Regions from separate parts of the Streptomyces sp. WAC 06738 genome, predicted to be linked through region 1. Evidence: riboswitches for the same ligand, from Rfam matches in the RefSeq annotation. Region 1 holds a riboswitch; each other region holds the start of a gene.
What was found. Region 1 has a riboswitch for cyclic di-AMP ahead of DMB38_RS37470 (transglycosylase family protein). Riboswitches for the same ligand answer to the same signal wherever they lie in the genome.

Region 1 (7,454 bases):
AGGCCGCGCGGGGCGCGGCCCAACTGCGCGGCCACGGCGGCGGCGTCGGCCGCGGTGGCGGGGGTGTGCTCGGTGGGCGGCGGGGGCTTGTCCATCTCTCCTCGTTCAGCCGGGCGGTCGGCGTCCGGCGTCAGGCGGCGTCGGGCGGCGGGGTTCGGCGGCGTCCGGGCGGCAGGTGGACCGCGTCGGGTCCGGCGTTCCGCGGCGGGCGGAGTCCGCGCACGTACGCGCCTCAGCGCCGGCCGTCCGCGGCGTCCAGGCCGTCCCACAGGTTCTCGTACCACGGCCTGTCCACCGCCTCCCCTTCCTCGCCGGAGCGGGCGGAGCCGGTGCCGTCGCGCATCATGTAGCCGGTCTCGCCCGGCAGCACGTAGTGCAGGTGCTCGCGGGCCTGCCGGCGCACGTACTCCGGGTCGTTCCACCGGGACTTCTCGTCGCGCAGCTCCTCGACCCGCTCCTCGGCCTGCGCCTTCTCCCGCTCCAGCTCGGCGACCTCGGCGCGCTGGGCGATGTACTGGCGCAGCGGGTACGCGAGCGCCACCACCAGCGAGCAGACGACGAGCGCGAGCACGGCGGCCCGCCCCGTCAGCCGGCTGCGCCGCGGCGGGCGCGCACGGTAGACGCGCTCCGAGACCCGGCTGACGGCCTGCTCGCCGAGCAGCTTGAGCCGGGTGGTGGTGGAGAAGCGCTCCCTGGCCATGTGCGTCGCGTCCTCCCCGGGCGGCAAGCGGTGGTCGGCCCCGGTCGCACCTTACGCGGTGCGGCCGGGGCCGGGGGCGTCCGACGCCGATGTCGTACGGGTCGGCCCGTTCAGCCGTTCTTGTAGCGCGGGAAGGCGCTGCGGCCCGCGTACTCGGCGGCGTCGTCGAGGATCTCCTCGATGCGCAGGAGCTGGTTGTACTTGGCGACCCGCTCGGAGCGGGCGGGGGCGCCGGTCTTGATCTGGCCGCAGTTCGTGGCGACGGCCAGGTCGGCGATGGTGACGTCCTCGGTCTCGCCGGAGCGGTGGGACATCATGCACTTGAAGCCGTTGCGCTGGGCCAGCTCGACGGCGTCCAGGGTCTCGGTGAGCGAGCCGATCTGGTTCACCTTGACCAGCAGCGCGTTGGCCGAGCCCTCGTCGATGCCGCGCTGGAGCCGCTCGGGGTTGGTGACGAAGAGGTCGTCGCCGACGATCTGCACCTTGTCGCCGAGGCGCTCGGTCAGTACGTGCCAGCCGGCCCAGTCGTCCTCGAAGAGCGGGTCCTCGATGGACACCAGCGGGTAGTCCGCGACGAGCTGCTCGTAGTACTCCGTCATCTCGGCGGCGGAGCGGCCCTTGCCCTCGAAGACGTACACGCCGTCCTTGTAGAACTCGGAGGCGGCGACGTCGAGCGCGAGGGCGACGTCCTGGCCCGCGGTGTAGCCGGCCTTCTGGATCGCCTCGATGATGAGGTCCAGCGCGTCCCGGTTGGAGTCGAGGTTCGGCGCGAAGCCGCCCTCGTCGCCGAGTCCCGTGGACAGGCCGCGCTCCTTGAGGACGGCCTTGAGCTGGTGGTAGATCTCCGCGCCGCAGCGGACGGCCTCGGAGAACGACTCGGCGCCGATCGGCGCGATCATGAACTCCTGGATGTCCACGTTGGAGTCGGCGTGGCTGCCGCCGTTGAGGATGTTCATCATCGGCACCGGCAGCACGTGCGCGTTGGGACCGCCGAGGTAGCGGAAGAGCGGCAGGTCGGACGCCTCGGAGGCGGCGTGCGCGACGGCGAGGGAGACGCCGAGGATGGCGTTGGCGCCGAGGGAGGACTTGTCGGGGGTGGCGTCGAGGTCGAACATCGCCTGGTCGATGAGGCGCTGCTCGGTGGCGTCGTAGCCGACGAGCTCGGGGCCGATCTGCTCGATGACGGCGAGCACGGCCTTCTCGACACCCTTCCCGCCGTAACGGGCCTTGTCCCCGTCGCGCAGCTCCAGGGCCTCGAAGGCGCCGGTGGAGGCGCCGGACGGAACGGCAGCACGGCCGGTGCTGCCGTCGTCGAGGCCGACCTCGACCTCGACCGTGGGGTTGCCGCGGGAGTCGAGAATCTCTCGGGCTACGACGACGTCGATGGACGGCACGGTGTCTCCTTCGGAGGGATTCGCTACGGGTTCCGCCCTGAGCCTAGCCGCCCCGGGTGACGGCCCCGGCGCGCACCCGGCCGCATTCCGCGGTACGAGACGGTTCGGGCCGCGGCTCGGGGGACGGGCCACCGGCGGCGGCGCGCAACGGGAGCCGCGGAGGCGGGGCCCGCGGAGGCGGGGCCCGCGGGGGCGGGTGGCGTACGGCGTGGTCGTCCCGGCCCGCGCACCGGACGGGCCGGGACGGCCGCGCCGTACCGCGGCGGCGTGCCGGGCAGCGGGCGGCGCCAGAGGGGCACCAGGGGGCGGCAGGCGGCGGCGGTGCACACGGCGCGGGCGGGCCGGCCGGCTCGTGGTCCGGTGCGGCCCGCCCGCGCGCGGGGCTAGTTCACCTTCAGCTTCTGTCCCGGCCGGATCAGGTCCGGGTTCTCGCCGACGACCGGCTTGTTGTCCTCGTACAACTGCTGCCAGCTCTCCGCGCCGTGCCGCTGGGCGATGTCGTCGAGGGTGTCGCCCTCGCGGACCTCGTAGTAGAAGCCGCGGAAGACCGTGCGGGACTCCGGCTGCGTCTGCTCGGCGGCGCCGCTTGCCTCGGTGCCCTCCGGGGCCTCCTGCGGCGCCTGCTCCTGCGCCGCCGGGGCCGGCAGCGTCTGGGCCTCCTGCGGCTCCTGCGGCGGCTGCGGCTGTTCCTGCGGCTGCTGCGGGGCCTCCTGTGGCGCCGGTGGGACGGTCGGCCCGGCGGCCGGACCGCTCGCCGCCAGACCCGCGCGCGGGCCGCACTTGGGCCACGCGCCCGGTCCCTGCATGGAAAGCAGCCGCTCCGCGACGGCGATCTGCTGCTCCTTCGACGCCAGGTCGGCGCGCGGGGCGAAGCTGCGGCCGCCGGCGGCCTCCCAGCTCGACTGGGAGAACTGGACGCCGCCGAAATAGCCGTTCCCCGTATTCGTCGCCCAATTTCCGCTGGACTCGCAGGCGGCCACCCGTTCCCATGTATCGATGGGGGCCGCGGACGCGTGCTGGGCGCCGAGCACCGGCAGCCCGATCGCGGTTCCGGTGGCGCCCATGAGAACGACCACGCGGGAGTGTGTGCCAAGGCGTGCCTGTGCGGTGGGGCGGCGGTGCTTACCCATTCCGGCAGGAAGAAGCATGGTGCTCTTTTCTCACCGACGCCTGCGAGGTGAGCTGTCGGGTGCGGGCTGTGAGTGCCCGGCCGTACGTCATACGTGCGGCTTGACCCCAAGCCGTCCGGTCCGCCTTCTCGTTGGACCGGAGCGGCGCTTACCGTGGGTCCCCCGCTCCTGTCAGCGGTGCTTCATGCACAGGTGGCCCGGGTGAACGCCGACAGGATTCGGCGTGAGGCGATCACCGGGGCTCGCGTTGGCGAGCGATGTGACGGTAAGCACATAGGCGTGTGCGATTCAAAGACCTCGGAAAATGCCACGCCCGGTTTTACGTCCGTCAGGTAGCCCGGTCAGCCGATTACGTCAAATATGACTAATCCGCGCCGACTTCACCCGCCGACTGTTCAGTTCCCGCTCAATTCGAGTTCCTGACCAGGCTTGATGGTGTCGGGGTCCTCACCGAGGGAGTTCTTGTTCCCGTCGTACAACTCGGACCATCCGCCCGACAGGGAATGCTCGCTGGCAATATCCGAGAGGGTGTCACCCGGTCGGACGGTATAACTGCCGCCGCCCGCCGCGGCGTCGCGTCCCGAGGCGTCGCTCTTGCGGTCCCCGCCGCGCTCGTCCGCGTCACCGGGGATCTCGGCGATCCACTCGCGGCCGGGCTCCGGCGGCTCGGTCTCGTCGGGCGACTGGGAGGCGCCGGGGGTCTCGACGGCCTCGCGCGGGGCCTCGGGGGAGCCGGGCGAGGACGGGGCCGGGGTCGCGGAGGCGTCCGGGGCGCGGTGCCGGCCGGAGCCCTCGCCGGAGGCGGTGTCGTCGTCCCGGCCGGTCCGTTCGCCGGAGCCGCCGTCGCGCTCGCCCGGGTCCTGGCCGCCGCGGTGCTTGCCGCCGCCCTCACCGGCCTGCCGGGAGTCGTCGCCGTCCTTGCGGTCGCGCTCGTCCTCGCTGTCGGTACGCCCGTCCTCGTCCTGGCCACGGGAGTCGTCGTCCGGGCTCGGGGCGAGGGTGGGCGGCGCCGTCGGCAGCAGCGGCAGCTCGGCGCCGGGGTCGACCTCCGGCACCCCGACGTCGCCGTCCAGCCCGGCGTCCTCGGCGCACTCCGGCCACGCCTTGTCGGCGCCCATGCCGGCGAGGATGCGCTCGGCGACAGTGATCTGCTGCGCACGGCTGGCGTAGTCGGGCTGCGAGGCGAACTCCTCGCCGCCGTACTCCTGCCACATGTCCATCGTCAACTGCAGGCCGCCGTAGTACCCGTTGCCCTCGTCGGCGCTCCAGAGCCCGCCGCTCTCGCACTCGGCGACCCGGTCCCACGTGCCGGCGTCGGCGGCGCTCGCGCCGCTCGCGCCCAGCAGCGGCAGGGCGAGACCAGCCCCGGTCGCACCGGCCGCGACGACGAACGCGGGGGCCTGGCGGGGACGTCGGTGGCGTCCGTTACCCGAGCGCATGCGAGTGCCTTTCGTTCCCTGTGTGTTCGAGCCAGTGGCCGAACTTAATACCGAACCACCGCCGATCACAAGTTGATCGCCTGATAGTCACGCGCAGATCACAACGAACGCCCGAAGTGCACCGGAAGCGTCCGCAGGCCCCGCATGATGAGCCCGCCGCGCCACCGCAATTCGGACGTCTCGCCCGCCAGCCGCAGGTCGGGAAGGCGGCGCAGCAAGGTACCCAGGGCGGTCTGCGCCTCCAGCCTCGCGAGGGGGGCGCCGAGGCAGTAGTGGATGCCGTGGCCGTAGCCCAGGTGCTGATTGTCACGCCGGGACAGGTCCAGGGTGTCGGGGTCCGCGAAGCGCGCGGGGTCGCGGTCGGCGGCGGCCAGCACGACGAGCACGGGGTCGCCCACGGCGACGCGCTGCCCGCCGATCTCCAGCGGCTCGGTGGCGAACCGCCACGTCGCCAGCTCCACCGGGCCGTCGTAGCGCAGCAGTTCCTCCACCGCGGAGGGCAGCAGCCCGGGATCCGCGGCCAGCCGGGCGCGCTCGGCGGGGTGGGTGAGGAGGGCGTACGTCCCGTTTCCGATCAGGTTGACGGTGGTCTCGAAGCCGGCGAAGAGGAGGATGAACGCCATGGCGGCGGCCTCGTTCTCCGTCAGCTTCTCGCCCTCGTCCGAGGCGCGGATGAGGGCGGAGATCAGGTCGTCGGCCGCGGCGTCGCCGCCGCCGAGCGCCGCGCGCTTGCGGTGGATCAGCTCGGCGAGGTAGGCGCGCATCTTCTTCACCGCGCGCGCGACGCCGCCGCGCGGGCCCTTGCCGTGGTTACGGGGGTCCGGGGGGCGTCCCCCGGAGGAATGCAGCATGACGGCGGCCCAGTCGCGGAAGTCGTCCTGGTCCTCGGCGGGGACGCCGAGGAGGTCGCAGATGGCGTAGATCGGCAGCGGGAAGGCGAACTCGTGGATGAGGTCGGCCTCGCCGCGGTCCGCGAAGCCGTCGATGAGGCTGTCCGTCAGCTCCTGTACGCGGGGCGCGAAGGCGGCGACGCGGCGCGGCGTGAACGCCTTGGAGACCAGCCTTCGCAGCCGGGTGTGGTCGGGCGGGTCGATGTTGAGCAGGTGGGTCATGAGGCCGGCGCTGCGCTCGCCGGGGATGCCGGTCTTGTCGCTGTGGTGGTGCGCGGGGTTCTTGGACAGCCGGGGGTCGGCGAGGGCCTGGCGGGCGTCGGCGTAGCGGGTGACGAGCCAGGCGTCGACGCCGCTGGGCACGGTGGTGCGGTGGACGGGCGCGTGGGTGCGCAGCCAGGCGTACGCGGGGTAGGGGTCGGTGGCGAACTCGTAGCTGAAGAGCGCGGGCTCGGGCCCGTCACCCGCGGGCGGAGCGGCCACGTCAGCGCGCGCCGGAGGGCCCGGCGGCGGACGGCCCGTCGGAGGCGGTGGAGTCCTCCGCAGCCCTGCCGTTCGTGCCCGGCGGAGGTTCGGCGGTGGTCGGCCCCGCGGCGTCGTACGCGCCGGTGCCGCCGCCCCCGCCGGCCGGCTCCCCCGCGCCCGCCTTCTCCGCCCTCCCTGCCTTCTCCGCCGCGAGGATCGCCTCGCGGTACGTGCGCGCCGCGGCCCGCAGCGCCGTCTCCGGCTCCACGCCCCGCGCCTCTGCCCGCAGCGCCAGCGCGAGCAGTTCGGCGCCGAACCCGTCCACGGGGTCGCCCGCGGGCGCGACCGCGCCGCGGCCCTCCCGTACGGCGGCGTCGGCCTCTTCCCGGCGAACGCCGTTCCCCGCGGCCGCCGGAACCCCGTTCCCGAGCCCGGCCCGTCCCCCGCCGGGCGCCTCCACCGCCAGGCCCGCCGAGCGGGCACGGCCCGCCAGCTTCGCCACCAGCGACAGCGCCGGCTGCGCCAGCGGCACGCCCTCCGTGACCGACGAACGCCGCTTCTCTATGGCCTTCTCGCGCAGCCAGTGCGCCTTCACGTCCGCCGGGGTCTCGGCGACCGCGTCGCCGAAGACGTGCGGATGGCGGCGGACCAGCTTCTCCACGAGCGTGCCCGCCACGTCGTCGATGGAGAAGGGCTCCTCGGGGTCCTCCTCCGCGATCCTGGCGTGGAAGACGACTTGGAGCAGCACGTCCCCCAGCTCCTCGCGGACGGCCCCCAAGTCGCCGGACTCGATCTCCTCGACCAGCTCGTAGACCTCCTCCAGGCTGTGCGCCGCCAGGCCCGCGCTGGTCTGCCCGCTGCTCCAGGGGCACTCGCGCCGGATCCGGTCCATCACCTCGACCACGTCGACCAGCCGGGCGCCCGGCACGTCGTACGAACCGGGCAGCAGCTCCAGCGAGGGCATCTCCACCCGCCCCGAGCCCGCCAGCCGGGCCAGCCCGTCCGTCAGCGCGGGCTCGCCGTCCGCCGCGGCGACCACGACGACGGTCGCGCCCCCGGCGCAGGCGTCGACCAGCTCGCGGGCGTCGGGCACGGCGGTCTCCACCTCGACGCCCGCCTCCCGCAGATACGGAACCTGCGGATGTGCGGCGTCGGCGCACAGCACGCGGTCGGCGCCGCGCAGCGCCTCCCACGCGGGCCAGGACAGCAGCCCGGGGGCGATGCGGTGGGTGGTGGTCAGAAGGACGATTCGGCCGGTCACGTCCCCGACCGTAGCCGACGCCGCCGACAGCGCGGGCACCGGCGGCCGGGGAACGACGGGCCCGGACGGGGCCTACGCCCCGCGCCGCCCGGTCACTGCTGGGGGAGGGCGCCGTCCTCCGCGGTGGCGCTCACCTGCTTGATCCACGGGGTGTCGGCCTGCCCGAGCCGCACCT
Region 2 (7,454 bases), 3.2 Mb from region 1:
GACCTCTTCTCGATCGGCATCGGCCCGTCGAGCTCGCACACGGTCGGCCCGATGCGGGCCTCCCGGATGTTCGCGCGCCGGCTGAAGAACGAGGGCCTGCTGGCCCACACCGCCGCCGTACGCGCCGAACTCTTCGGCTCCCTGGGCGCCACCGGCCACGGCCACGGCACCCCCAAGGCCGTGCTTCTCGGCCTGGAGGGCCACTCGCCGCGCACCGTCGACATCGAGTGGGCCGAGGGCGAGGTGGAGCGCATCCGCGCCACCGGGCGGCTGCACCTGCTGGGCGCCGAGATAGGGCGCGACCACGAGATCCCCTTCGACGCCTCCGCCGATCTCGTCCTGCACCGGCGCCGCTCGCTGCCGTACCACGCGAACGGCATGACGCTGGCCGCGTACGACGCGGACGGCGGGACGCTGCTGGAGAAGACGTACTACTCGGTGGGCGGCGGCTTCGTCGTCGACGAGGAGGCGGTCGGCGAGGACCGGATCAAGCTCGACGACACCGTGCTGAAGCACCCGTTCCGTACCGCGGACGAGATGCTGCGCCGCACCCGCGAGACCGGCCTGTCGCTCTCCTCGCTGATGCTGGAGAACGAGCGCGCCTGGCGCACCGAGGCGGAGATCCGCGCCGGGCTGCTGGAGATCTGGCGGGTCATGCGCGAGTGCGTCGCCCGCGGGACCGGCCGGGAGGGCATCCTCCCCGGCGGCCTGAAGGTCCGCCGCCGCGCCGCCGGCGAGGCCCGCCAGCTCCGCGCGGCGGGCGACCCGGCGGCGCACGCGATGGAGTGGGTCACCCTCTACGCGATGGCGGTCAACGAGGAGAACGCCGCCGGCGGCCGCGTCGTCACCGCCCCCACCAACGGCGCGGCGGGCATCATCCCCGCGGTCCTCCACTACGCGACGGAGTTCGTACCGGGCGGGGACAGCCGCGCCGGGGAGGAAGACACCGCGGTCCGCTTCCTCCTCGCGGCCGGCGCGATCGGCATGCTCTTCAAGGAGAACGCCTCCATCTCCGGCGCCGAGGTCGGCTGCCAGGGAGAGGTGGGCTCCGCCTGCTCCATGGCCGCGGGCGGCCTCGCCGAGATCCTCGGCGGCACCCCGGAACAGGTGGAGAACGCCGCCGAGATCGGCATCGAGCACAACCTGGGCCTGACCTGCGACCCGATCGGCGGCCTGGTCCAGATCCCGTGCATCGAACGCAACGGCATGGCGGCGGTCAAGGCCATCACGGCGGCCCGCATGGCACTGCGCGGCGACGGCCGGCACTTCGTCTCCCTCGACAAGGCCATCAAGACGATGAAGGAGACGGGTGCGGACATGAAGGTCAAGTACAAGGAAACCGCCCGCGGCGGCCTCGCGGTCAACGTGGTGGAGTGCTGAGGGAGTTGGCGAGAGCCTTTCCGGCCGCAGCCGCCAACTTCCCCTCCTCCGCCCGCAATCCGGCGGCGATCCGGAAGGCGTCCTTTTCCCTTGGCCAGTTGACGCCCCTTCGCCCTCATGGGCGAACGGGTTCCCCGCGATGAATTCGTGAATTCCCCTCGCGCATACGCGCCGCCGGACGGTCAAGAACAAACGGACTTGTCGGACATTCCCCGACGAGGCGATACGTACCATTTGAAGGATTCGCCCCCGATCGCCCCGCGCCTCTGACCGATTGGCCCCCTCCGTCCGGTGACGCGAATCACGTTCGGCCGCGGGCACCGGCGGGGGGAATTCACAGTTTCCGTGTTCCGAAAGCGAGTTGCGGACTTCTCCGCTTTCCGCGGCGGCGCCCATCCGGCCTCCGAGCCGGTCCCGTATTGGCCGGACGAGTTCCGCAGCTTGTCCGGACCGGAAAGACATGCTTAAGTCTCCGCCAGCCGGGTGGACGCCGAATCCTGCCGCCATCCGGAAACCGTTCCCTAATGACACACGGCAGGAGCGGGGGACCCATAGGTAAGTCGCCGGTCCGGATTCCGGAACGGCTTGGGGTGAAGTCGCACCGCGGTGCGGCCGGGCATCTCCAGCCCGAACCCGACAGCTCACCTCGCAGGCGCAGGAGGAGAAAGACCCATGCCCGCAAGAGGTAAGCACCGCCGTCCCAAGCTGCGTCTGATCGGCCGCGGCATCACCTTCGCCGGCGTCAGCGGCGTCGCGATCGCCGCCCCGCTGATCGGCGCGTCCTCGGCATCCGCCGCCGGCTCCGTCCCCGCGTCCGCCCCCCAGACCGGCGTACGCGCCGAGGCCCCCGCCGCGGCGACCGCCGGCGCGGCAGCGGCCACCTATGCCGTGGTCGCCGGAGATTCCCTGTCGAAGATCGCCGACAAGGAAGGCGTACGCGGCGGCTGGAAGAAGCTGTACAAGGACAACCGCGAGGCCGTCGGCGACAACCCGCACTTCATCCTCCCCGGCCTTGAACTCTCGCTCGGCGCCAAGGCCGACACGAGCGAGCCGAAGGAATCCGAGTCCGGCCTGAAGACCACGAGCGCGTCCGTCACGAGCTACCCGGACAACCTCGACGGCTGGATCCGGGAGTCGCTCGACATCATGGCCGAGCACGGCATCCCGGGGACCTACGACGGCATTTACCGCAACATCATGCGGGAGTCCGCGGGCGACCCGCAGGCCATCAACAACTGGGATATCAACGCCATCAACGGCACGCCCTCCAAGGGCCTGCTCCAGGTCATCGCTCCCACCTTCGAGGCCTACCACGTACCCGGCACCTCGACCGACAGCTTCGACCCGGTCGCCAACATCACCGCCGCGTGCAACTACGCGGCCGACCGGTACGGCTCGATCGACAACGTCTACGGTCCGTACTGACCCGCCGGAGAGCGCCGGTGTCCCCACCGGCGCTCTCCGCTCCGGCGGTGAAGACCGCGGTGCGTCCGGAGGGCACGGACGCGGGAATTCGCGGCCCGTTCACCCCGTGCTCGCCGGCCGGGAGCGTTTCGCTTCTACGGTCGCGCCATGTCCGCCACCTCTCTGTCCCGACGCGGTGTCCTCGCCGGCGCCGTGGCCGGCGCCCTCGCGTCACCGCTCGCCACCGTGCCCGCGCACGCCGCCCGCACGCGCAGCCTGCTGATCTTCGTCGCCCTCGACGGCTTCGGCATCGACTACCTCGACGGCCGTGCGCCGATGCCCCACCTGACGTCGCTGGTACGGGCCGGCTCGCTGACCACCAGCACCGGCGTGATGGCCAGCATCACCAACCAGTCGTGGACGGCCGTCTCCTGCGGCGCCCACCCGGACCGCACCCGCAACGCCGCCTACTACTACGACGAGGCGGCCGGCATCGCCCGCGGCCAGAGCCGCGACAGCGCGGTCGAGGGCCTCGCCCAGGCGTGGCGGCCGCAGGGCATCCGGATCGGGTCCGCGCAGTGGTTCATCCTCCAGGACAAGGGCACCTCGTACGGCGATCCCGACGGCCTCTACACCCAGCCCGGCGGGCGCATCGGCGCGCGCGTCGACGACGCGATCGCGATGCTCACCGGGCGGCCCGTCGACAGCGGCGGCACGGCGGTGACCCTCACCCGGCGACCGGACTTCCTCGCGGTCTACTCCAGCGACCTCGACGGCGACGGGCACGCGTTCGGGCCCGACGACCCCCGGATGCTCGACACCCTGCGCGAGACCGACGCCGGGATCGGGCGGCTGATCCGGACGGTGAAGGACCTCGGCCTCTACGGCCGGACGACCTGGGTGGTCACCGGCGACCACGGCATGACGGGCTGGAAGACGCCGATGGCGGCGCAGGCGGTCGCCGCCCTCGCCACCGCGGGCTTCACGCCCGAGGTGATCGTCTCCGGCGGCCGGCCGGCGCCGGAGACCGATGCCGTCCTGGTCTCCGGCGGCAGCATCGCCTCCGTGCACCTCCTCGGCGCGGGGACCGCCGCGATCGAGCGTGCCCGCGCGGCGCTCGCGGACACCGAAGGCGTCGCGGCGGTGTTCACCAAGGCGGACCAGGCGGCGCTGCGGATGGCACCGCAGTACGGCGAGCTGGTGCTCGAACTGGCGGCGCCGTACGCGCTCTCCTTCACCCCGCCGGCCGAGGGCTTCGACGGCCGCCACGGAAGCCGCGCGGAGACCGCGGTCCCGCTCATCCTGGCCGGCCACCGGATCCGGCGCGGCCGCGCGCCGCGCGACCCGCGCCACGTCGACCTCGCGGCGACCATGTCGGCGATCCTCGGGGTCGCCCCGCCCGCGCAGTCGGAGGGCCGGGTGCTGCGGGAGTCCCTGCTGCCCTGACCCGGGCCCCCCGGACCGCCGGGTTATTCGCTGGAGCGGCGCCGCCGGGCGCTTCTAGAGTGGCCGGACCCGACCGCGTCACGGAGCCGGACCCATGCGTGTGCACTATCCCCGTACGCCGCATCTTCCCTGGTCGCCGGGGGCGGCCTCGGACGACGTCCGCGCCGGTGACCTGGCCGGGCTGCGGGGGCGCGAGGTCGTGGTCACCGAGAAGCTCGACGGGGAGAACACCACCCTCTACGCCGACGGGCTGCACGCCCGGTCGCCGGACTCGGCGCACCACCCGTCGCGGGCGTGGGTGAAGGGGCTCCAGGGGCGCATCGGCGGGGAGATACCGCCAGGTTGGCGGGTGTGCGGAGAGAACGTCTTCGCGCGGCACTCGCTCGCGTACGAGGACCTGGAGAGCTGGTTCTACGGGTTCTCGGTCTGGGACGGCGACCGGTGCCTGGACTGGGACCGGACGGTCCGGTTCTTGCGGCGGCTGGGCGTGCCGGTGCCGCCGGTGCTGTGGCGCGGGGTGTTCGACGAGCGGGCGCTGCGGGCGCTGCGGCTGGACATCGCGCGCCAGGAGGGGTACGTCGTGCGGGCCGTCGAGGGGTTCGGGCTCGGGGAGTTCGGGCAGCGGGTCGCCAAGTGGGTGCGCCGGGGGCACGTCCAGACCGGCACCCACTGGATGCACGCCGCCGTCGTGGCGAACGGGCTGGGGCCGAAGGCCGCGCTGTGGGCGGTGCGCTCGGGCGGGACCGCCGGTGCCGCGGCGCTGTCGGCGGCGGTGGGCGTCGCGCCCGGAGAGCCGTCCGCGACCGGGGCAGCAGCCGGGAGCGGCGCCGACGCCGCGGAAGCCGCCGTCGCCGACGTGTCCGCGCGGCTGGACGGGCTCGGCCGCCACGGTGACGCGCGGCTGGCCGGGGTGCTGGCGGCCCTCCTGCACGGAGAGCGCCGGGCGTCGCTCGCGCCGCGGCTCGCGGGGCCTCTGGGCCTGCCCGCCGCGCGGCGGGTCGCCGATCTGGTGGGGCTCTTCGCCGCGTTGCAGCGCCCCTGCCCGGACGGCGACCGCCGGGCCGGTCTCGTACGCCTCGCGCAAGCCGCCGACCTCGGGGTGCTGCACGCGGTCGCGGGGGCACTCGCGCGGGACGCGGAGGCGCGGGAGCAGGTGGAGTGGTCGATGCTGCACGCCGAGGACGCCGGGCTGCTCGGCCCGGCGCCGCTGGCGCCGCTGCGGGCCGGGCTGCGGGAGGCGCTCGACGGCCTCGGCTCCGATGCCGCGGACAGGTGCTGGGCCGAGGCGCGGGAGGCGTACGCGGCCGGGCGGATCGCCACCGTCGCGGAGGCGGTGGCGGCGAGTTGGCGGTGGCGCCCGGGATCGTTCCCCCGGCTGGTCCATCTGGTCGGTCCTTCCGGCAGCGGCAAGAGCACGTTCGCCAAGAGCCTCGCCGGGACCGACGCGTACGTCAGCCTGGACGACCTGCGCGAGGCCCGCGGTTCGCGCGCCGGCCAGCGGGCCAACGGCGACGTCCTGCGGGCCGGCCTGGACCGGCTCGACGCGGCGCTGGCCGGCGGCGGGACCGCGGTCTGGGACGCCACCTCCCTCAACCGGCACCAGCGCGCCGCCGTGCACCGGGTCGCGGAGCGCCGCGACGCCCTGGTCACGCACGTGGTCGCGCTGGTCGGCGAGGCCGAGCTGGCACGGCGCAACCGGGAGCGGACGCACCCGGTGCCGCCGGAGGTACTGGCCGCCCAGCTACGCCGGTTCGCCCCGCCCTACCCGGGCGAGGCGCACCGCACCTGGTACGTCGGGGCGGACGGCACGGTCGCCGACGTGAGCGGCGCCCTGGCCGGGGCGGCGGACGGAGGCGAGGCGTGATGCGTACGAGCGACGAGATATACCACCGGGTCCGCTGGGACCCGCGGTTCGATCCGGCCAGGTTCGTGCTGGGGATCAACCAGCGCGGCGCGGCGCCCAAGCGGGTCCCGCTGCCCTCCTTCGTCCCCGGCGGAGACATCCCCTGGCACCGGGTCGTGTTCGTCGAGGCGGACGGCGAACTGCTCTGGGACCGCGCCACCGGGGTGGACCGCATCGACGCCTCCGAGGCCGGCAGGAGGCGCGGCTCGCGGCTGCTGCGCGCGCCCTTCTTCACCGCCAGGACACCCTTCCGGTGGGAACCGGGGGCCGGCTGGCGCCCCGCGGACGACCCGCCGTCCGCGGCGGCGGGGAGCACGGCGCGCGTCCGGGTCCTCACCTGGAACACGCTGTGGGACCGGTACGACGGCGGCCGCATCGAGACCGCCCGGCGCCGTCCGCTGCTGCTCGCCTCCCTGGCGGAGGCCGGCGCGGACGTCATCGCGCTCCAGGAGGTCGAGCCGGACCTGCTCACGCTGCTCATGCGGGCCCCCTGGGTCCGCGCCGGCTACACCCTGGGCACCGACCCGGGCGGCACGGACGTCGCCGACTGCGGGCTGCTGCTGCTCAGCCGGCTGCCCGTACGGGAGGCGGGGTGGCACGGGCTCGGCCCGCACAAGGCCGTCACCGCCCTCACGGTGGATACCGGCGGGGAACCGCTCGTCGTGGCCACGACCCATCTGACCAGCGACCACTCCGACGACGGCCCCGCCCGGCGGCGGGCCCAACTGGGCAGGATCGCCGAGGGACTCGGCGCCGTGGCCGGCGACCTCGTCCTGGCCGGCGACTTCAACGACGGCGGCGACGCGCCCGCCGCCGCGCTCGGGCTGCGGGACGTCTGGACGGAGGTCCGCGGCCCCGGCGACCGGACGCCCACGTTCGACCCGGGCGTCAATCCGCTGGCCGCCGTCTCCTCGCTCTCCGGCCGGGCCTCCCGGCTGGACCGCGTCTTCTTCCGCCCCGGGCGGCTGCGCGCGGCGGGGGCCGTCCTGCGGGGCGATTCGCCCGCGGCGGACGGGCTGTACGTCTCGGACCACTACGGCGTGCAGGCGGACCTGGAACCGGCCGCCGCCGGACCCGCCATCGGCGCCCTCTCCCCCGGACCCGCCGCCGCCGAAGCCACCGCCGGGCGCGCCCCCGTACCGGCCGCGGCGAGCGGGGCCGAGGACGCCCGGGCACGTGCGATCGTGCGGCGCCTCTCCGAGGCGCTGGGCGAGGGCGTCGTCCACCTCGCCGGATCGCGGCGCATGGGCTGCGCCCTGGCGGGCGCGGACCTGGACCTGGTCGCGGCGCTGCCCGGCGCCGTCGATCCCGCCGCCGTACG
Region 3 (7,454 bases), 2.0 Mb from region 1:
CCCGGTCAGCGGCAGGTGCTGTCCCTCGGCCAGCGGCCAGAACTCCTCGACGCGCAGCCCCAGCACCTCGCGGAGCGGCGCCGGGTAGCCGCCGAGGTGGACGCGGTCGCAGTCGTCGGAGATGCCGGTGAAGTACGAGACGAGCAGGTGGCCACCGGCGCGTACGAACTCCGTCAGCCGGGCGCCCGTCTCCGTGCTCATCAGGTACAGGTTCGGCACCACCACGAGCCGGTACGCGGACAGGTCGCGGTCCGGCGGCACCACGTCGCACTCCACGCCCGCGTCGAAGAACGGCCGGTAGTGGCGGCGCAGCGTCTCGGCGAAGTCCAGGTCCGCGGACGGGTGCGAGCCCTGCTCCAGCGCCCACCAGCTGTGCCAGTCCGCGAGCAGCGCCACCTCCGGGCGCGAGCGGGCGCCGGCGAGCTGCGGCACCGCGGCCAGCTCCCGGCCCAGCGCGCGCACCTCGCGGAAGATCCGGGTGTCGGTGCCGGCGTGCGGCACCATCGCCGAGTGGAACTTCTCGGCGCCGCCGGGGGTCGCCCGCCACTGGAAGTACAGCACCGCGTCCGCGCCCTGCGCGACGGCCTGCCAGCTCCACAGCCGCATCGTGCCGGGCGGCTTGGGGCTGTTGCGGGCCCGCCAGTTGACGGCGCTGGGCGCCTGCTCCATCAGCATCCAGGGGCGCCCGCCGCCCGCCGAGCGGGTCACGTCGAAGGCGAGGGCCGCGCCGACGTGCGTCTCGGGATCGTACGGGTCCTGGTAGAAGTCCAGCGCCTGGACGTCCTCGTGCGCCGCCCAGGCGTACGGGTCGACGGGCTTGTGCAGCGGCATGTGGTTGGTGGTGACGGGCACGTCGGGGGTGATCCGGCGCAGCGCCTCCTTCTCGGCGAGGTAGCACCGCAGCAGCGCGTCGTCGCAGAAGCGGGCGTAGTCCAGCACCTGGGCCGGGTTGGGGAAGGTGGGGGTGGTGCGCGGCGGGAACACCTCCTCGAAGGTGCCGTAGCGCTGGGACCAGAAGGTGGTGGCCCAGGCGGTGTTGAGCGCCTCGACGGTGCCGTAGCGCTCGTGCAGCCAGCGGCGGAAGTCGGCGGCGGAGACGTCGCAGTAGCAGCGGGGGTTGGAGCAGCCGTACTCGTTGCCGATGTGCCAGCTCTCCAGGGCGGGGTGGGTGCCGTAGCGGGTGGCCAGCTCGGTGACCAGGCGCACGGCGTGCTCGCGGTAGACCGGGCTGGAGGGGCAGAAGTGCTGGCGTGAGCCGGGCCACTTGCGGACCCCGTCGGCGTCCTGCGGCAGCACCTCGGGGTGCCGCTCGGTCAGCCACGGCGGCGGGGAGGCGGTCATCGTCGCCAGGCAGACGCGGATGCCGGCGCCGTGCAGGTCGTCCAGCACCCGGCCGAACCAGTCGAAGTCGTACGCGCCGGGCCGCGGTTCGACCAGCGCCCAGGAGAAGATGCCGGCCGTGACCATGGAGACCCCGGCCTCCTTCATCAGCCGGATGTCCTCGGCCCTCACCTCCTCCGGCCAGTGCTCGGGGTTGTAGTCGCCGCCGAAGTGGATGCGCCCCACGCTGCCTCCGCCCCTCTTGCTCAATTCTTAAATTACGAATTAACCTTGGGGAAACGTAGAAGTGCCGCGGCGGATCCGTCAACACCCGGAGCGTGAACTCGTGACAGCAGCCGGAGCCACGCAACTCCCGCACACCGCACGCTTCGACGGCCGCACCGCCGTCGTCACCGGGGCCGCCGCCGGCATCGGCGCGGCCACCGCCCGCCGGCTCGCCGCCGAGGGTGCCGCGGTCGTCGTCGCCGACATCGACGGCGACCGGGCGGAGGCCACGGCCGCGGAGATCCGCGCCGCGGGCGGCACGGCGGCCGCGGCCGCCGCGGACGTGGCGGAGGAGGACGGCTGGGCCCGGATCCTGGCCGCGGCCGCGGACTTCGGGCCCGTCGGCGTCCTCGTCTCCAACGCCGTCGCCGTCGACGTCGCCCCCGCGCACGAGACGTCGCCCGCCTCCTGGCACCGCCAGGTCGACGTCGGGCTGACCGCCGCGTTCCTCGGCTTCCGCGCCTGCCTGCCCGGGCTGCGCGCGCAGCAGGGCGCCCCGGGCGCCGCGGTGCTGGTCTCGTCGGTGCACGCCAGGCACGGCATCCCCGGCCACCCCGCGTACGCCGCCGCCAAGGGCGGGCTGCTGTCGCTCGCCGGCCAACTCGCCGTCGAGTACGGCCCGTCGGTGCGGGTGAACACCGTGCTGCCGGGACCGGTGCTCACCCGGCTCTGGGACCGCGTCCCCGAGGAGGACCGCAGGGCCAGCGCCGCGCAGACCGCCGCGGGGCGGCTGGGCGCGCCGGAGGAGGTGGCCGCCGCCGTCGCCTTCCTCGCCGCGCCCGAGGCGTCCTACGTCACCGGTGCGAGCCTGGTCGTGGACGGCGGCTGGAGCGTCGTAAAGTCATCGGCCTGAGCCGGGGCGCCGCGGGGGCGGCGGAGCACGGGCGGGCGGGGAGCCGAGGGAGGAGCGAGCGGGCATGGCGGGTTACGCGCGCCGCGGGGTGCACGGGCAGACGGTGGAGACCCTCGCGCACCGGGTGCTCGGCGGTGAGATCGCCGAGGGCGCCACCCTCGACCTCGCCGCCCTCCAGGCCGAGCTGGGCGTCAGCCTCACCGCGCTGCGCGAGTCGCTGAAGGTGCTGGCGGCCAAGGGCATGGTCGACGCCCGGCAGAAGCGCGGCACGTTCGTCCGGCCGCGCGCCGACTGGCACCTCCTCGACGCCGACGTGCTGCGGTGGCGCTTCGAGACCGCGGGCAGGCAGCAGGGCGAGGGCGCCGCCGCGCGGGCCGCCTCCCCGCTGCTGCGCGACCTGGACGAGGTGCGCGGGATCGTCGAGCCCGCGGCGGTCCGGCTGGCCGCGGTGCGGCGCACCGACGCGGACCTGGCGGCGCTGGAGGCGGCGCTCACGGCGATGGCCGGGGCGCGGGACGGCGCGGCCGAGGCGGTCGCCGCGGACCTCGCGTTCCACCGCGCCCTGCTGGCCGCCTCGCACAACGAGCTGCTGGAGCGCATGGACCAGGTCCTCGCCAGCGGGCTGGCCGCCCGCGACCGCCTGGTGCACGGCCCCGGACACCACCCGAGCGACCCCGTGCCCGGCCACCGGGCCGTGCTGGCGGCGATACGGGCGCAGGACCCGGACGCCGCGGAGGCGGCCATGCACCGGCTCCTCGCCCAGGCGGCCCGGGACCTGGCCGAGTTGTCCGCCGGTGAGCCCGGCGGTGAGCCCGCCGGGGGTTCCACCGGGGGTTCCGCCGCCGAGCCCGCCGGTGGGTCCGCGGCGGAGCGGGCGGGCGGGGCGTAGCCCGTACGACGAACGCGCCCCGCCGCGCGGACGGATCCGCGCGACGGGGCGAGGGAGACTCCCGCAGGCCAGGGCCCCGGGATCAGTACCAGTTGTTCGCCTGCCAGAAATCCCAGGCGCCGCACGGGCTGCCGTAGCGGTCGTTCATGTAGTCCAGGCCCCACTTGATCTGCGTGACCGGGTTGGTGCGCCAGTCGGCGCCGGCCGAGGCCATCTTGTCGCCCGGCAGCGCCTGCATCAGGCCGTACGCGCCGGAGCTGGGGTTCGTCGCGGTGTGGTCCCAGCCGCTCTCGCGCTCCACGATGCTGCTGAAGCAGGTGAACTGGTCGGCGGGCACGATCTCCCGAGCCGCCGCCTGGATGCCGGACTCGGTGGTCGGGACGCTCGCCTGCGACGCCTCGGTGGCGCCCCCGGAGCCGCCGGAGCCCTCGGACGCCGACGAGCCGTTCGGGTCGATCGACTTGTCGACCTTGCCGCCCTCGGTGTCGACGCGCAGCTCGGTGCCGACCTTCAGCGCGGCCGGGTTGTCGCCGATCGCCTTCTCGTTGTCGACGTACACCCGCTGCCAGCCGCCGGGCACGTCGTACTTCGCGGCGATCTTGGCCAGCGTCTCGCCGGCGCCGACGGTGTGCTCGACGTAACGCTGCTGCTTCTGCTCGGTCTTGGCGGCGGTCTGGTCGGCCTCGGCGGGCTTGCTCGCGGCCTTCCCGTCCCCCAGGTCCAGCTCCTGGCCCGGCAGGATCAGGTGGGGGTTGTCGCCGACGGCTTCCTTGTTGGCCTCGTACAGCCGCTGCCAGTCGGGACCGAATCCGTTGTCCTCTGCGATCTCCGAGAGGGTGTCGCCCTTCTCGACCGTATAGGCGTGCGCGGCGGTCGCCGCGATTCCGCCGGCGACGGGCAGGGCTATGCCCACCCCCGCGGCGGCGGCATAGCGGCGGGTGGAGCGCGACTTGGGCGCGCGCCGGGTGCCGGTTCCGGCCATGTTGGCTCGCTCTTTCTCCGACGCCTGCGAAGTGAGCTGTCGGGTTCGGGCTGGAGTTGCCCGGCCGCGTCGTGCTGTGCGGCTTCACCCCGAGTCGGGGAGTGCGGTGCGGTGCTGCCACCGTGCTCCTGCCGACGGAGAAGTGGTTCCCCCGCTCCTGCCCGAACGGCTGTGGGGACGACGGTTCCGGGCTCCGACGGGCAGGATTCGGCGTACCGGAGCGCGGTGCTCGCGTGTGCGAACGACTCGGACACTAGGAGATCGAACGGCAGATCACAAGCGGATCACGGGGATCCATGCGGACTCTGACGCTCCGTGGTGACGCGCGCACCCGTGGGGCGGTTGGGGCGGGTGTGACGTTCGGCACGCACGCTGAGGCGCAGCGCCTCCAACAGGGGCTGCCCGGCCGGTACGACGAGACCGTGCACCCCGCGCTCCGCGGCGCCGGCGAGCGCGGTCCGCCAGGCGCCGGGACCCGCGGGCACCGCCGCCGGGGTCCAGCGTCCGGCGCCCGGCTCCTCGTAGCCGGGTCCGGCGGGGGCGAGCCGGCGGAAGGCGGGCACCGTCGGTGCGACGGCGCCGAGTTCGGCGCACCGCCGGGAGTCGGCGGCGAGCGCGAGCCGGCCGCCGCTGAGCAGCACCACGGTGGCCAGCGCCCGGGCCAGCAGCGCCGCCTGCGGGACGTTGTCGGGCAGCGCGACGACCAGCCGGGCCCGGCCGGTGGCGGCGGCCAGGGCGGCGGCGAGCGCCAGCACGTCGTGCGCCGGGTCGGGACCGCCGTCCAGCCACAGCGCGTCGGCGCCCGCCGAGTCGTACGCCGCGCACTCCGCCAGCCAGGCCGCGGGCTCCTCCGGCAGCCGGGGGAGCAGCACCCCGACGCGGACCGCCGGCGGTTCCGCGCCGGCGGACGGGGGTGGAGATGCGCTCATCGCGGGGCCTCCCCGGGGCTGACGAGGGCCATCGGGGGCATACCGTACGCCCATACCTTGCGGAAGGCAGCGGTGCGGACACCCACGGTTCATGATTTCTGGAATTTCATCTGCCGTGCCCCCGGGCGCCGTTGCGCGCCCGTACCCCGGCAAACGCCGAGGGAGGGGACCCCCCCGGGGTGTCCCCTCCCTCTCTGTGCTCCCGGCCGGTGGCCCACGTCAGTGCGGGTGGGCCACACCCCCGTTCGCCGGGATGGGCTCGCCGTCCGGCTCGGACGGCGAGTGGACCGGGCGGCGCGGTCGCCGGTGCGCGGGCACCGCGCCTGACGCGGTCACGCCGGGCTCCGCGACAGCAGGAAGTCGGCTTCGCCGGCCTTGGCACCCTCGATGAACGCGTCCATTTCACCGGGGGTGTAGATGAGGGCGGGACCGTCGGGGTGCGCCGAGTGCCGTACCGCTATGCGGCCGTCCCGCAGCTTCATGGCCTCGACGCAGTTGCCGCCGTTGCCGCCGCTCCACGGCTTGTGCCAGCCCTCCGTGCCGAGGTCCGCCGCCGGCATGCCGTTGTAAATGCGTTCCATTCACAGCTCCTTGCGGAAGTCCCGGAGGATTTCCTTCGTGCGTTCTGCCGTCGCCGCCTGGGCCGCCATGTGGTCCAGGGCGGCGAGGTGTGTGGCCACCTCGCGCCGGCCGTCGAGGTAGACGGCGCCGGTGAGGTACTCGGTGTAGATCATGTCCGGCAACTCGGGCATGGCGAACCGGAAGAGGACGAAGGGGCTGTACGTGCCCGGGTGGTGGCCGGTGCGGAACTCCGCCATCTGGAGCGTGACGTTGGGCAGCGAGGCGACGTCGAGGAGCCGGTCGACCTGCGCGCGCATCACTGCGGCGTCGCCCACCGGGCGGCGCAGGACCGTTTCGTCCACGATGACCCAGAAGCGGGGCGCGTCCTCGCGGGTGAGCAGGTCCTGGCGCTTCATGCGGAGCGCGACGTGCCGCTCGATCTCCGCGGGTGCGACCCGGCCGAGGGAGCCGACCTTCAGCACGTGCCGCGCGTAGTCCTCGGTCTGCATCAGACCGGGCACGAAGTGCGGCTCGTACGACCTGATGAGCGACGCCGCGCCCTCCAGGCTCACGTACATGCTGAACCAGTCGGGCAGGATGTCGTGGAAGCGCTGCCACCAGCCGGGCTCGTTGGCCTCCTCGGTGAGCGCGACGAAGGCGTCGATCTCCTCCCGGTCGATGCCGTACGCCTGCAACAGCAGTTGCACGTACGGAACCTTCAGCGCGACCTCGGCGGTCTCCATCCGGCGCACGGTGGCGGGGGCGACGCGCAGGGTCTTCGCGGCTTCCTCGCGCTTGAGCCCGGCCCGCTCGCGCAACTCCTGGAGCCGCTTGCCGAGCACGACCTGCCCCACGGTCGGCGCAGACCGCGGTTCGCTCACGCCATACCTCCCTGTCGGAACTGCCTCAAGCAGTGTGCCACGCCCCGGGCTTGGCGAACACAGTGCAACGGCGACTCTGAAAAATTCACAGTGAGGGTTGCCAAGTGGCGGCGGCAGGGCCATAGTTTGGGATGTGAGCCAGTCCACACAGCCGCATCAGACGGGGGTCGTGACACAGGATCCCGGCTTGCCGGGATTCCGTTCGGGGGCCGGTGCGGTGCGGTGCGGTTTCGAGGTGCCAGGTCGGGCGGACGCCGTTACGGTCGCCCGCCGGCTGGCCCGCGAGCAGATGTGCCGCTGGGGGGTGGAGGGCGAGGTGGGGGAGACCGCCACCCTCGTCCTCTCGGAGCTGGTGACCAACGCACTGCTGCATACGGAGAGTCGGCGCATAGGGTGCGAACTGCGCTGCAGCGCCGACCGCCTGCGGCTGGCCGTCACCGATCAGGGTGTCGAGCCGGGAAGCCTGCGGGTGCAGCGGTCGTCCGCGGACGAGCAGGGTCGGGGGCTCCTGCTCGTCACCGCGGTCAGCAGTAGCTGGGGGGCATACGACGCGCGGCCCGGCCCGGGTCTGGTGGTCTGGGCGGAGCTGCAGCGCGAGGTGCCGGCGGCCGGGGGAGCCGCCGCGCCGCGCGTTTCCGGTTCCCGTACCGGGGCCGGCCCAGCCGCCGGCGAGCGGGCGGCCGGATGATGCGCACCGAGCCCGGCGGCCGGCTCCCGCTGGCCGTACCGGGCGCGGGAGCCGCGGCCCTCGGCT
Region 4 (7,454 bases), 1.9 Mb from region 1:
CGGGACGCTGGTGGACGACTTCCGCTTCGCGGAGGGGCCGCGGACGATCCACGTACTGAACGCGCCGTCCCCGGCGGCGACCGCGGCGCTGCCGATCGGCAGGGAGGTCGCCCGCAGGACGCTCGCCCTGCTGTGATCTGTGGGGGGCCGCCGTCCCCGGGACCGGCTCGCGGACCGGCTCAGGGACCGGCTCGGGAATCGGCTCGGGGCCTTCGTAAACTGGGGACACTGTGTCCGACCACTCCGATCAGCACGATCGTCCCCAGCCCAGGTTCCCCGACGGCCCCGCCCCCGCGCCCGCCGGGCCGCACAACGAGCGCCGTATCCGCTCCTTCGTGCCGCGCCGCAGCCGCGTGACCCTCGCGCAGGGCGAGGCCCTGAAGCGGCTCTGGCCGAAGTGGGGCTTCGACATCGACGGCGCGTCCGTACTCGATCTCGACGACCTCTTCTGCGGCCTCCCCGTCGTCCTCGAAATCGGCTTCGGCATGGGCGAGGCGACCGCGGACATGGCCGCCGCCAACCCCGCGACCGGGATCCTCGCCGTCGACGTCCACACCCCCGGCCAGGGCAACCTGCTGCGGCTCATCGAGCAGCGCGGCCTGACGAACGTACGCATCGGCAACGGCGACGCCGTCATCCTGCTGCGCGAGATGCTGCCCCCGGCCGCGCTCGCCGGGATGCGGATCTACTTCCCGGACCCGTGGCCCAAGAAGAGGCACCACAAGCGCCGGCTCGTCCAGCCGGAGTTCCTGGCGCTGGCGGCGTCGCGGATGGCGCCCGGGGCGGTGCTGCACTGCGCGACGGACTGGGAGCCGTACGCGGAGTGGATGCTGGAGACGCTGGAGGCGTCACCGTACTTCGAGAACACCCACCCCGGCGGCTACGCGCCGCGGCCGGACTTCCGCCCGCGTACGCGCTTCGAGGGGCAGGGGCTCGGAAAGGGGCACATCGTGAACGATCTGCTCTTCCGCCGCATCAGCGATAAATAGCCCGTCGCGCGCGGCGGGAGGACTGGCTAGGGTCGAAGGGTGCGGTACGAAGGCGCTCAGCTCATGACCCGGCCGCGGGAGCCCGAGGAGTTCGGCCCGCGCCCGGAGTACGAGGACGCGCGCCCCCAAGCGGCGGAACCCACCGCACACACCCCTCCCGCCGGCCGGCGGTTCTGGCGCAGAAGGGGCGTACGCATAGGCGCGGTGGGGACCGTGCTGACGCTGGCGGGGCTGGCGATCCTGTGGCTGGTGTGGACGGAGACCGGCACGCACGGGATGCTCCTGGGCGGCGGGCTGGCGCTGCTGCCGGTGCCGCTGCTGATCGCGGGCTTCCTGTGGCTGGACCGGGTGGCGCCGGGACCGTGGCGCTACCGCGTCTTCGCGTTCGCCTGGGGCGCCTTCGCCGCGACGCTCGTCGCCATGCTGGCGAACACCTTCGCCGCCCGCTGGATCGCCACCGGCCTGCCGACGGCGTCGTCACGCGAGGCGGACCTGTGGGGGATGGCGGTCGTGGCGCCGGTGGTGGAGGAGAGCGCGAAGGCGGCGGCGATACTGCTGCTGTTCCTCTTCCGCAGGCACTACTTCTCCGGCCTGGTCGACGGCCTGGTGCTGGCGGGGATCATCGGCACGGGCTTCGCGTTCACCGAGAACATCCTCTACCTGGGCAGGGCGTACGAGGAGAACCAGACCTTCGGCGACTCCGGCCCCCTGGCCACGGTGACCGTGACGTTCATCGCCCGGATCGTCTTCTCCCCGTTCGCGCACCCGCTCTTCACGGCGATGGCGGGCATAGGCTTCGGCCTGGCGGCCATGACGGTCGCCGGCCAGCGCGTACGCCGCGTGGTCCTGCCGGTGGCCGGCCTGCTGCTGGCGATCGCGATGCACGCGCTGTGGAACGGCTCGGCGGTGATGAACGGCTACGCCTTCCTCGGCGCGTACGCCTTCGTGATGGCGCCGGTGTTCGGCCTGCTGGTGTGGCTGGCGGTCTGGTCCCGCGGCGGCAAACTCCGCACGATACGCACCCAGCTCCCCGCCTACGCCCAGGCCGGCTGGCTGGTCCCCGCGGAACCGGTGGCCCTCTCCTCGCTACGCATCCGCAAGATAGCCCGCAGCCTGGCCCGCCACGCCCACGGCGACGAGGCCCGCCGCGCGGTCGCCGACTACGAACGCGCGGCGACCACCCTGGCCCTGCTCCGCGCCCAGGCGACGCAGGGCCGCCCGGCGAAGGACTACGCGACCCGCGAACAGGCGCTGCTGACGACGATGTGGCAGAACAAGGCGATAGCCCAACCCGCCCTAACAAGAGCCGCCTACACCACCAACCCACCCCACCCCACCCCCTGGCCCCCATCGCGAAGCCCACAGCCCTCGAATGCTGCTTGAAACTTGCACCCCGCTCCAGGCTCGGCTTCGATCGTCTGGCACACTCAGGAGCCCCGTGGGTGGCCATTGGGCTCTGTCCCGTAGCCGCATGATGGAACGAGCTGCCGTGACGCCAGAAGAGGAGTCGACGTGGTTGCCCCCGGAGGGTTCGTGGGCTTCATCGGCGGCCCGCCGCCGAAATATGCAGGCGATCCGCAGCAGGGACACCAAGCCCGAGAAGCTGCTACGGCAAAAGCTCCACGCCAAAGGGCTGCGCTACCGTGTCGCGGCGCGCCCTCTGCCCGAGTTGCGCAGAACGGCCGACCTGGTGTTCCGGCCGTCCAAGGTCGCCGTGTTCGTCGACGGTTGCTACTGGCACGGATGCCCTGAGCACTACGTGTCCCCTCGGACCAACTCCGGGTACTGGTCTGAAAAAGTGGCTGGAAACGTAAACCGCGACCGTGATACCGACGAACGCCTTCTGAACGCTGGCTGGATGATCCTGCGTTTCTGGGAGCACGAAGATCCGTCCCAGTGTGCGGAACGCGTGGCGGAGGCTGTAGCCGAGAGGCGGCGGGCGCCCCTCAAGAAGAAGCGTCTCAGATCCGGGTCCTGAGCGTATTGGAGGCACCGGATGCCCGCCCCTGCAGGTATCACCGGCCGCCTTGAATGGGCCTCGATGGACGCCGTGTTCGGTGTTGTTCTCATGCGTGACAGCCCCAGATCCTGACGGCACTACCTTGTGATCTCAGCCCCGGATTGGCAGGCCCTCGAGCGGGAGTTATCCACAGGGGAAGCGGGGGGTGGGGATTTGGGGGAGGGTGGGGGCATGACGGGGGAACTTGGGTCGCTGGGGGCGTTGGCGGCTGGGAACGGTGGGGTGTTGGTGTGTGCCGAGGCTTTGGCGGCCGGGTGGTCGTCCGGGGTGTTGGTGCGGCGGTTGCGGAAAGAGGGGTGGCGGAAGGTTCGGGCCGGGGTGTGGGTGGAGCCGGGGCGGGTTCCTGACCTGCGGTTGCGGTTGCGGGTGGCGCAGGCCGGGCGGCCGGAGCTGGTCGTCAGTCACAGTGCCGCGGCTCATCTGCTCGGGGTCGAAGTCCTCGCCGTGCGGCCCGAGTTCACGCACGTGCGGGCGCGGGGGCGGGCGCCCGAGGGGTGCCTGCTGCATCGGACCGCCCTGAGTGACGACGAGATCGTCAGTGTCGCGGGGCTGCGTGTGACCGGCGCCGCGCGGACCCTCGTCGACCTGCTGCGTACAGCCGAGCGGGACGCCGCGCTCGTGGCCGTGGAGTCCGCCCTGACCCGGCGGCCGCTCGCGCCCGGCGGAGGGTGGCCGCGGCGGTGGCGGGAGCAGGTGACCGATCTGCATGCGGTCTCCGAGGCCCTTGCCGGTATCGGGCAGCGGCGGGGTGTGGTCCAGGCGCGGCAGCGGCTGGCGCTCGTCGATCCTCGCTCCGGGTCCCCCGCCGAGACCGTCGCGCGGCTGCGGATGTACGACGCCGGGCTGCGGCCGCTCAGCCAAGTGCCGTTCACCGCGCCCAACGGCCGGCGGATACGGGTGGACTTCTTCTTTCCGGCGGCGGGGCTCGTCGTCGAGATCGAGGGCTACGGCTTCCACGGCAGCCGGGCCGCCCATCTCGCCGACATCGAGCGCTTCAACGACCTGGGGCGCTGCCCCGAGGTCCGGCGCATGCTCCGGTTCACCGCGACCGACGCCTTCGAGCGGCCCCAGCGGATGCTCCACACCATCCGCGCCGCCCTGGGTGAGATCGCCGCCGGGGGATCCCGCCCTGCCGCTGCCACCGCGGCTGCCTGAATCGCCGCCGCTGGTCTCCCCGCGGTGTCCGCCGTGCGTGGCAGGCTGCCGCCATGGACGCCTACGTCAGGAACATCGTGCTCGACTGCGCCGACGCCCGTCAGCTCGCCGACTTCTACACGCAGTTGCTCGGCATGCGGGTCATCCGCGAGGACTGGATGGTGATCGCCAAGGACGAAGAGAGCTTTCCACGGCTGGCCTTCGAGGAAGTCGAAGGCTACCGGCCGCCGCTCTGGCCCGACCTCGACCGCACCTACCCGCAGCAGATGCACATCTGCTTCGGCGTCGACGACTCCACCGCCGCCGGTGAGCTGGCGCTGCGGCTCGGGGCCACGCGGCTCTCGGAGGCGGGGGGCAGTTGTCCGGTGTTCGCCGATCCCGCCGGGCATCCGTTCTGCCTCTGCGGGCCCGGGGAGTAGGTCCCGGGAAAGTGCCGACGGCCCTGGTGTCGGGGGGTCGGCCACCAGGGCCGCCGGCGGTCTCGGTGCGTGCTCGTACGCCACGGGGGAAGTTGCGTTCGGGCACGCCGGAGACGTGGGAGAGGGGTTATGGGGGCTAGCGGTCCGTGCGGCGGGTACCCGTCCCGGCCGTGGGGGCCGGGGCGCTGGGCCCGCCGGGTGGATCAGACCGGGGCGCCGTTGTTGCGCAGCCAGGCGAGGGGGTCCACTGCGTCCCCGCCGCCGGGTCGTACCTCAAGGTGCAGGTGCGGGCCGGTGACGTTGCCCGTGGCGCCCACGCGCCCGATGACGTCGGCGGTCGTCACCTCGCCGGAGGACTGGATGATGGAGGAGAGATGGCAGTACCAGACTTCGGTGCCGTCCTCGAGCGTGAGGACGATGCGGTAGCCATACGAGCCGGCCCAGCCGGCCTCGGTGATCGTGCCGCCGTGCACCGCCTTGACCGGGGTGCCGGTGGAGGCGGCGAAGTCCTGGCCCGTGTGGCCCGCGGCCCACATGTCGCCGGACTCGCCGAACGTCGAGGTGAGCGTGTAATTCGCGACCGGGGCGACGTAGCTGGCGGCGAGCTTGGCGAGGCGCTCCGCCTCCGCCTTGCGGCGGGCTTCCTCTTCCGCCTTGCGGCGGCGCTCCTCCTCCAGGCGGCGCTGGCGCTCCTCTTCCGCCGCCTTCGCCTCGGCGGCCTCCTCGGCCGCCTGCTTGGCGGCCTCGGCCTCGGCCGCCGCGCGGGCGGAGGCGTCGGCCTCCGCCTGCTGCTGCTCGGCCTGCTCCAGGATGCGGGCCCGCAGCGCCTCGCCGGAGTCGGCGGGCTGGTTCGCGGTGTCGGTGTCGCTGGCGTAGCTGACCTGGGTGAGCGGAGCCGTGGTGACGACCGAGTCGGAAGCGGGCTCCTCCTCGCTCGGCATCAGCTCGCCGACGCCCGGCAGGCTCTCCGCGTCCGGGAGTTGGGCGCTTATCCGGTTCGCCACGGTGTCGACCTGGTCGGGCATGGATATCGCGACCGGCGGCTTCTCCTGCGCCGTGGCCATGCTGCCCGCGCCGACGGCGGCGAAGACGCCCACGCCGAGTACGGCGCCGCTGCGCGCCATGCTGCCGCCGCGCTGCCGGGGAAGGCGCCGACGGCCGCGGGAGGGAAGGTCGTCCTCGGGGAGGACTTCGTCGACCGGCTCTTCGGCGGCGTAACCGGTGGGCGCATACCCCTCGGGGGCGTAGCCGCCGGGCGCATAGCCGTCGTAGCCGTAATCGTCATAGCCATGGCCGTAGCCAGGCCCAGACCTGTAGGACGCCACGAAGGCGTACTCCTTTCCTTCCTTCTCGCCTACCGGGTTAGCTGACGGGTTCGGAGCAGGAAGGTCTCCTACGGGCCGCCTCCTCGCGGAGGTTGGCCCGATTCACCCCAAGGTGGTGGTTCCCCGGTTCCCTAGGTGTTGCCGTTGCTGCAGTTGTGACTCGTGCGGGATTCGGCGACGGCGCACGGTGCCGCCTCTTGCGACGGCAGTGACGACCGCGCTGCGTTACCGCACGCTAGCGGACGACGGCGTTCGATTCCAAGTCGTTCCCGTTATTCAGTTGTGCTTTACCGCGGACGATCCGGGCATGCACCAGCGGAAACGGACAAGTTGACGCCCTGATTACGCGCAGTGAGGTCCGGTCGTTAGCTGATCGTGCATCAGTTGTTATGCGGAGGGGCGCTGTTCCACTACGGAGCGTGTGCGGCCGGGGGCGAGTCCGGCGGCTCCGCGAACGGGGTACGGGAGCGGGCGAGGGCGAAGAGCGCCATGTCGTCCGCGATCCTTCCGCCCGTATAACGGGTCACGTCGTCCAGGAGGGCGTCCAGGAGTTCGTGCGGCCCGTCGAACAGCCGGCCGTCCAGCCGGGTCAGCGGGTCGTAGAAGACGCCCGCCTTGTTCCGCGCCTCGGTCACGCCGTCCGTGAAGAGGACGAGCGCCGCGCCCGGCGGGAACGCCTCCTCCATCAGCTCGTCCGGCCACGTACCCAGGTCGCCCATGCCCAGCGGCAGCGCGTGCTCGCGCGGGTGCAGCGTGCGCGCCGCGCCGTCCGGCCCGAGCAGCAGCGGCGCCGGATGGCCGCGGTTGAGCAGCCGCAGCGCGCCGCCCTCGCGGTCGACCTCCGCCAGCACCGCGGTCGTGAACCCCTCCACCCGGTCGAGGCCGCTGCGCCCCGTCTCCTGGCGCTGCAGCGCGCGTTCCAGCCGCCGCGCGACTCCCGCGAGCCCCGCCTCCTCCTCGGCCGCCTCCCGGAAAGCGCCGATGACGACCGCCACGGACTCCACCGCCTCCAGCCCCTTGCCGCGTACGTCGCCGACGATGCAGCGCACGCCGTACGGGCCCTCCTGCACGGCGTAGAGGTCGCCGCCGATCCGGGCGTCGGCGTCCGCGGCCTGGTAGCGGGCGGCGACCCGCAGCGTGCCGAAGCCGTCCGGCGGGTTCGGCAGCACGGCGCGCTGCGCGGCGACGGCGACGTGGCGGGCGGAGGTCAGCCGGCGGTAGTTGCGCTGGATGAGGAGGTTGATGCCGATGGCCAGGGCGCCGAGCACGGCCTGCGACACCATCTGGGTGAGCGCGTCGGGCCTCGTGGCGGTGCCGTTGAGGATTTCGAGCGCGACGTCCACCACCAGGGCGGCGACGGCGACGGCGATGGTGCCGCGCAGGGTGAGCAGCGCGGCGGCGACCAGCGGGGTGGTCTCGAAGACCGGCGACGACCTCAGCCCCTCCGGCGTGAACCAGAAGAACACCGCCCCCACGACGATGAGCGCGGCCGGCAGCCACCGCAGCGCCCAGCGGACCCGCCGCTCACCGCCGGTGGCATCGGGGC

Region 2: it holds a riboswitch for cyclic di-AMP, as region 1 does, so the genes downstream of both, DMB38_RS26820 (transglycosylase SLT domain-containing protein) here and DMB38_RS37470 (transglycosylase family protein) in region 1, are expected to answer to the same signal.
Region 3: it holds a riboswitch for cyclic di-AMP, as region 1 does, so the genes downstream of both, DMB38_RS03070 (LysM peptidoglycan-binding domain-containing protein) here and DMB38_RS37470 (transglycosylase family protein) in region 1, are expected to answer to the same signal.
Region 4: it holds a riboswitch for cyclic di-AMP, as region 1 does, so the genes downstream of both, DMB38_RS20950 (M23 family metallopeptidase) here and DMB38_RS37470 (transglycosylase family protein) in region 1, are expected to answer to the same signal.

The regions. Positions count from the first base shown of each region.
Region 1 is NZ_CP029618.1:2,822,274-2,829,727, forward strand. Features, by position in the region: gene DMB38_RS11820 (DUF501 domain-containing protein) at 1-95, opposite strand, end outside; gene DMB38_RS11825 (septum formation initiator family protein) at 233-700, opposite strand; gene eno (phosphopyruvate hydratase) at 811-2,094, opposite strand; gene DMB38_RS37470 (transglycosylase family protein) at 2,478-3,170, opposite strand; cyclic di-AMP (ydaO/yuaA leader) riboswitch at 3,247-3,458, opposite strand; gene DMB38_RS11840 (transglycosylase family protein) at 3,620-4,663, opposite strand; gene DMB38_RS11845 (cytochrome P450) at 4,762-6,036, opposite strand; gene DMB38_RS11850 (MazG family protein) at 6,038-7,279, opposite strand; gene DMB38_RS11855 (SurA N-terminal domain-containing protein) at 7,372-7,454, opposite strand, start outside.
Region 2 is NZ_CP029618.1:6,070,722-6,078,175, reverse strand. Features, by position in the region: gene DMB38_RS26825 (L-serine ammonia-lyase) at 1-1,380, shown strand, start outside; cyclic di-AMP (ydaO/yuaA leader) riboswitch at 1,859-2,049, shown strand; gene DMB38_RS26820 (transglycosylase SLT domain-containing protein) at 2,053-2,805, shown strand; gene DMB38_RS26815 (alkaline phosphatase family protein) at 2,953-4,230, shown strand; gene DMB38_RS26810 (RNA ligase family protein) at 4,325-6,094, shown strand; gene DMB38_RS26805 (poly(A) polymerase) at 6,094-7,454, shown strand, end outside.
Region 3 is NZ_CP029618.1:780,850-788,303, reverse strand. Features, by position in the region: gene DMB38_RS03085 (beta-galactosidase) at 1-1,566, opposite strand, end outside; gene DMB38_RS03080 (SDR family oxidoreductase) at 1,667-2,458, shown strand; gene DMB38_RS03075 (FCD domain-containing protein) at 2,523-3,347, shown strand; gene DMB38_RS03070 (LysM peptidoglycan-binding domain-containing protein) at 3,430-4,329, opposite strand; cyclic di-AMP (ydaO/yuaA leader) riboswitch at 4,336-4,510, opposite strand; gene DMB38_RS03065 (LLM class flavin-dependent oxidoreductase) at 4,614-5,258, opposite strand; gene DMB38_RS03060 (DUF397 domain-containing protein) at 5,591-5,839, opposite strand; gene DMB38_RS03055 (helix-turn-helix transcriptional regulator) at 5,840-6,700, opposite strand; gene DMB38_RS03050 (ATP-binding protein) at 6,936-7,388, shown strand; gene DMB38_RS03045 (hypothetical protein) at 7,385-7,454, shown strand, end outside.
Region 4 is NZ_CP029618.1:4,751,133-4,758,586, reverse strand. Features, by position in the region: gene lhgO (L-2-hydroxyglutarate oxidase) at 1-136, shown strand, start outside; gene trmB (tRNA (guanosine(46)-N7)-methyltransferase TrmB) at 231-989, shown strand; gene DMB38_RS20970 (PrsW family intramembrane metalloprotease) at 1,053-2,372, shown strand; gene DMB38_RS20965 (very short patch repair endonuclease) at 2,479-2,967, shown strand; gene DMB38_RS20960 (endonuclease domain-containing protein) at 3,328-4,164, shown strand; gene DMB38_RS20955 (VOC family protein) at 4,218-4,583, shown strand; gene DMB38_RS20950 (M23 family metallopeptidase) at 4,787-5,908, opposite strand; cyclic di-AMP (ydaO/yuaA leader) riboswitch at 5,920-6,095, opposite strand; gene DMB38_RS20945 (PP2C family protein-serine/threonine phosphatase) at 6,319-7,454, opposite strand, start outside.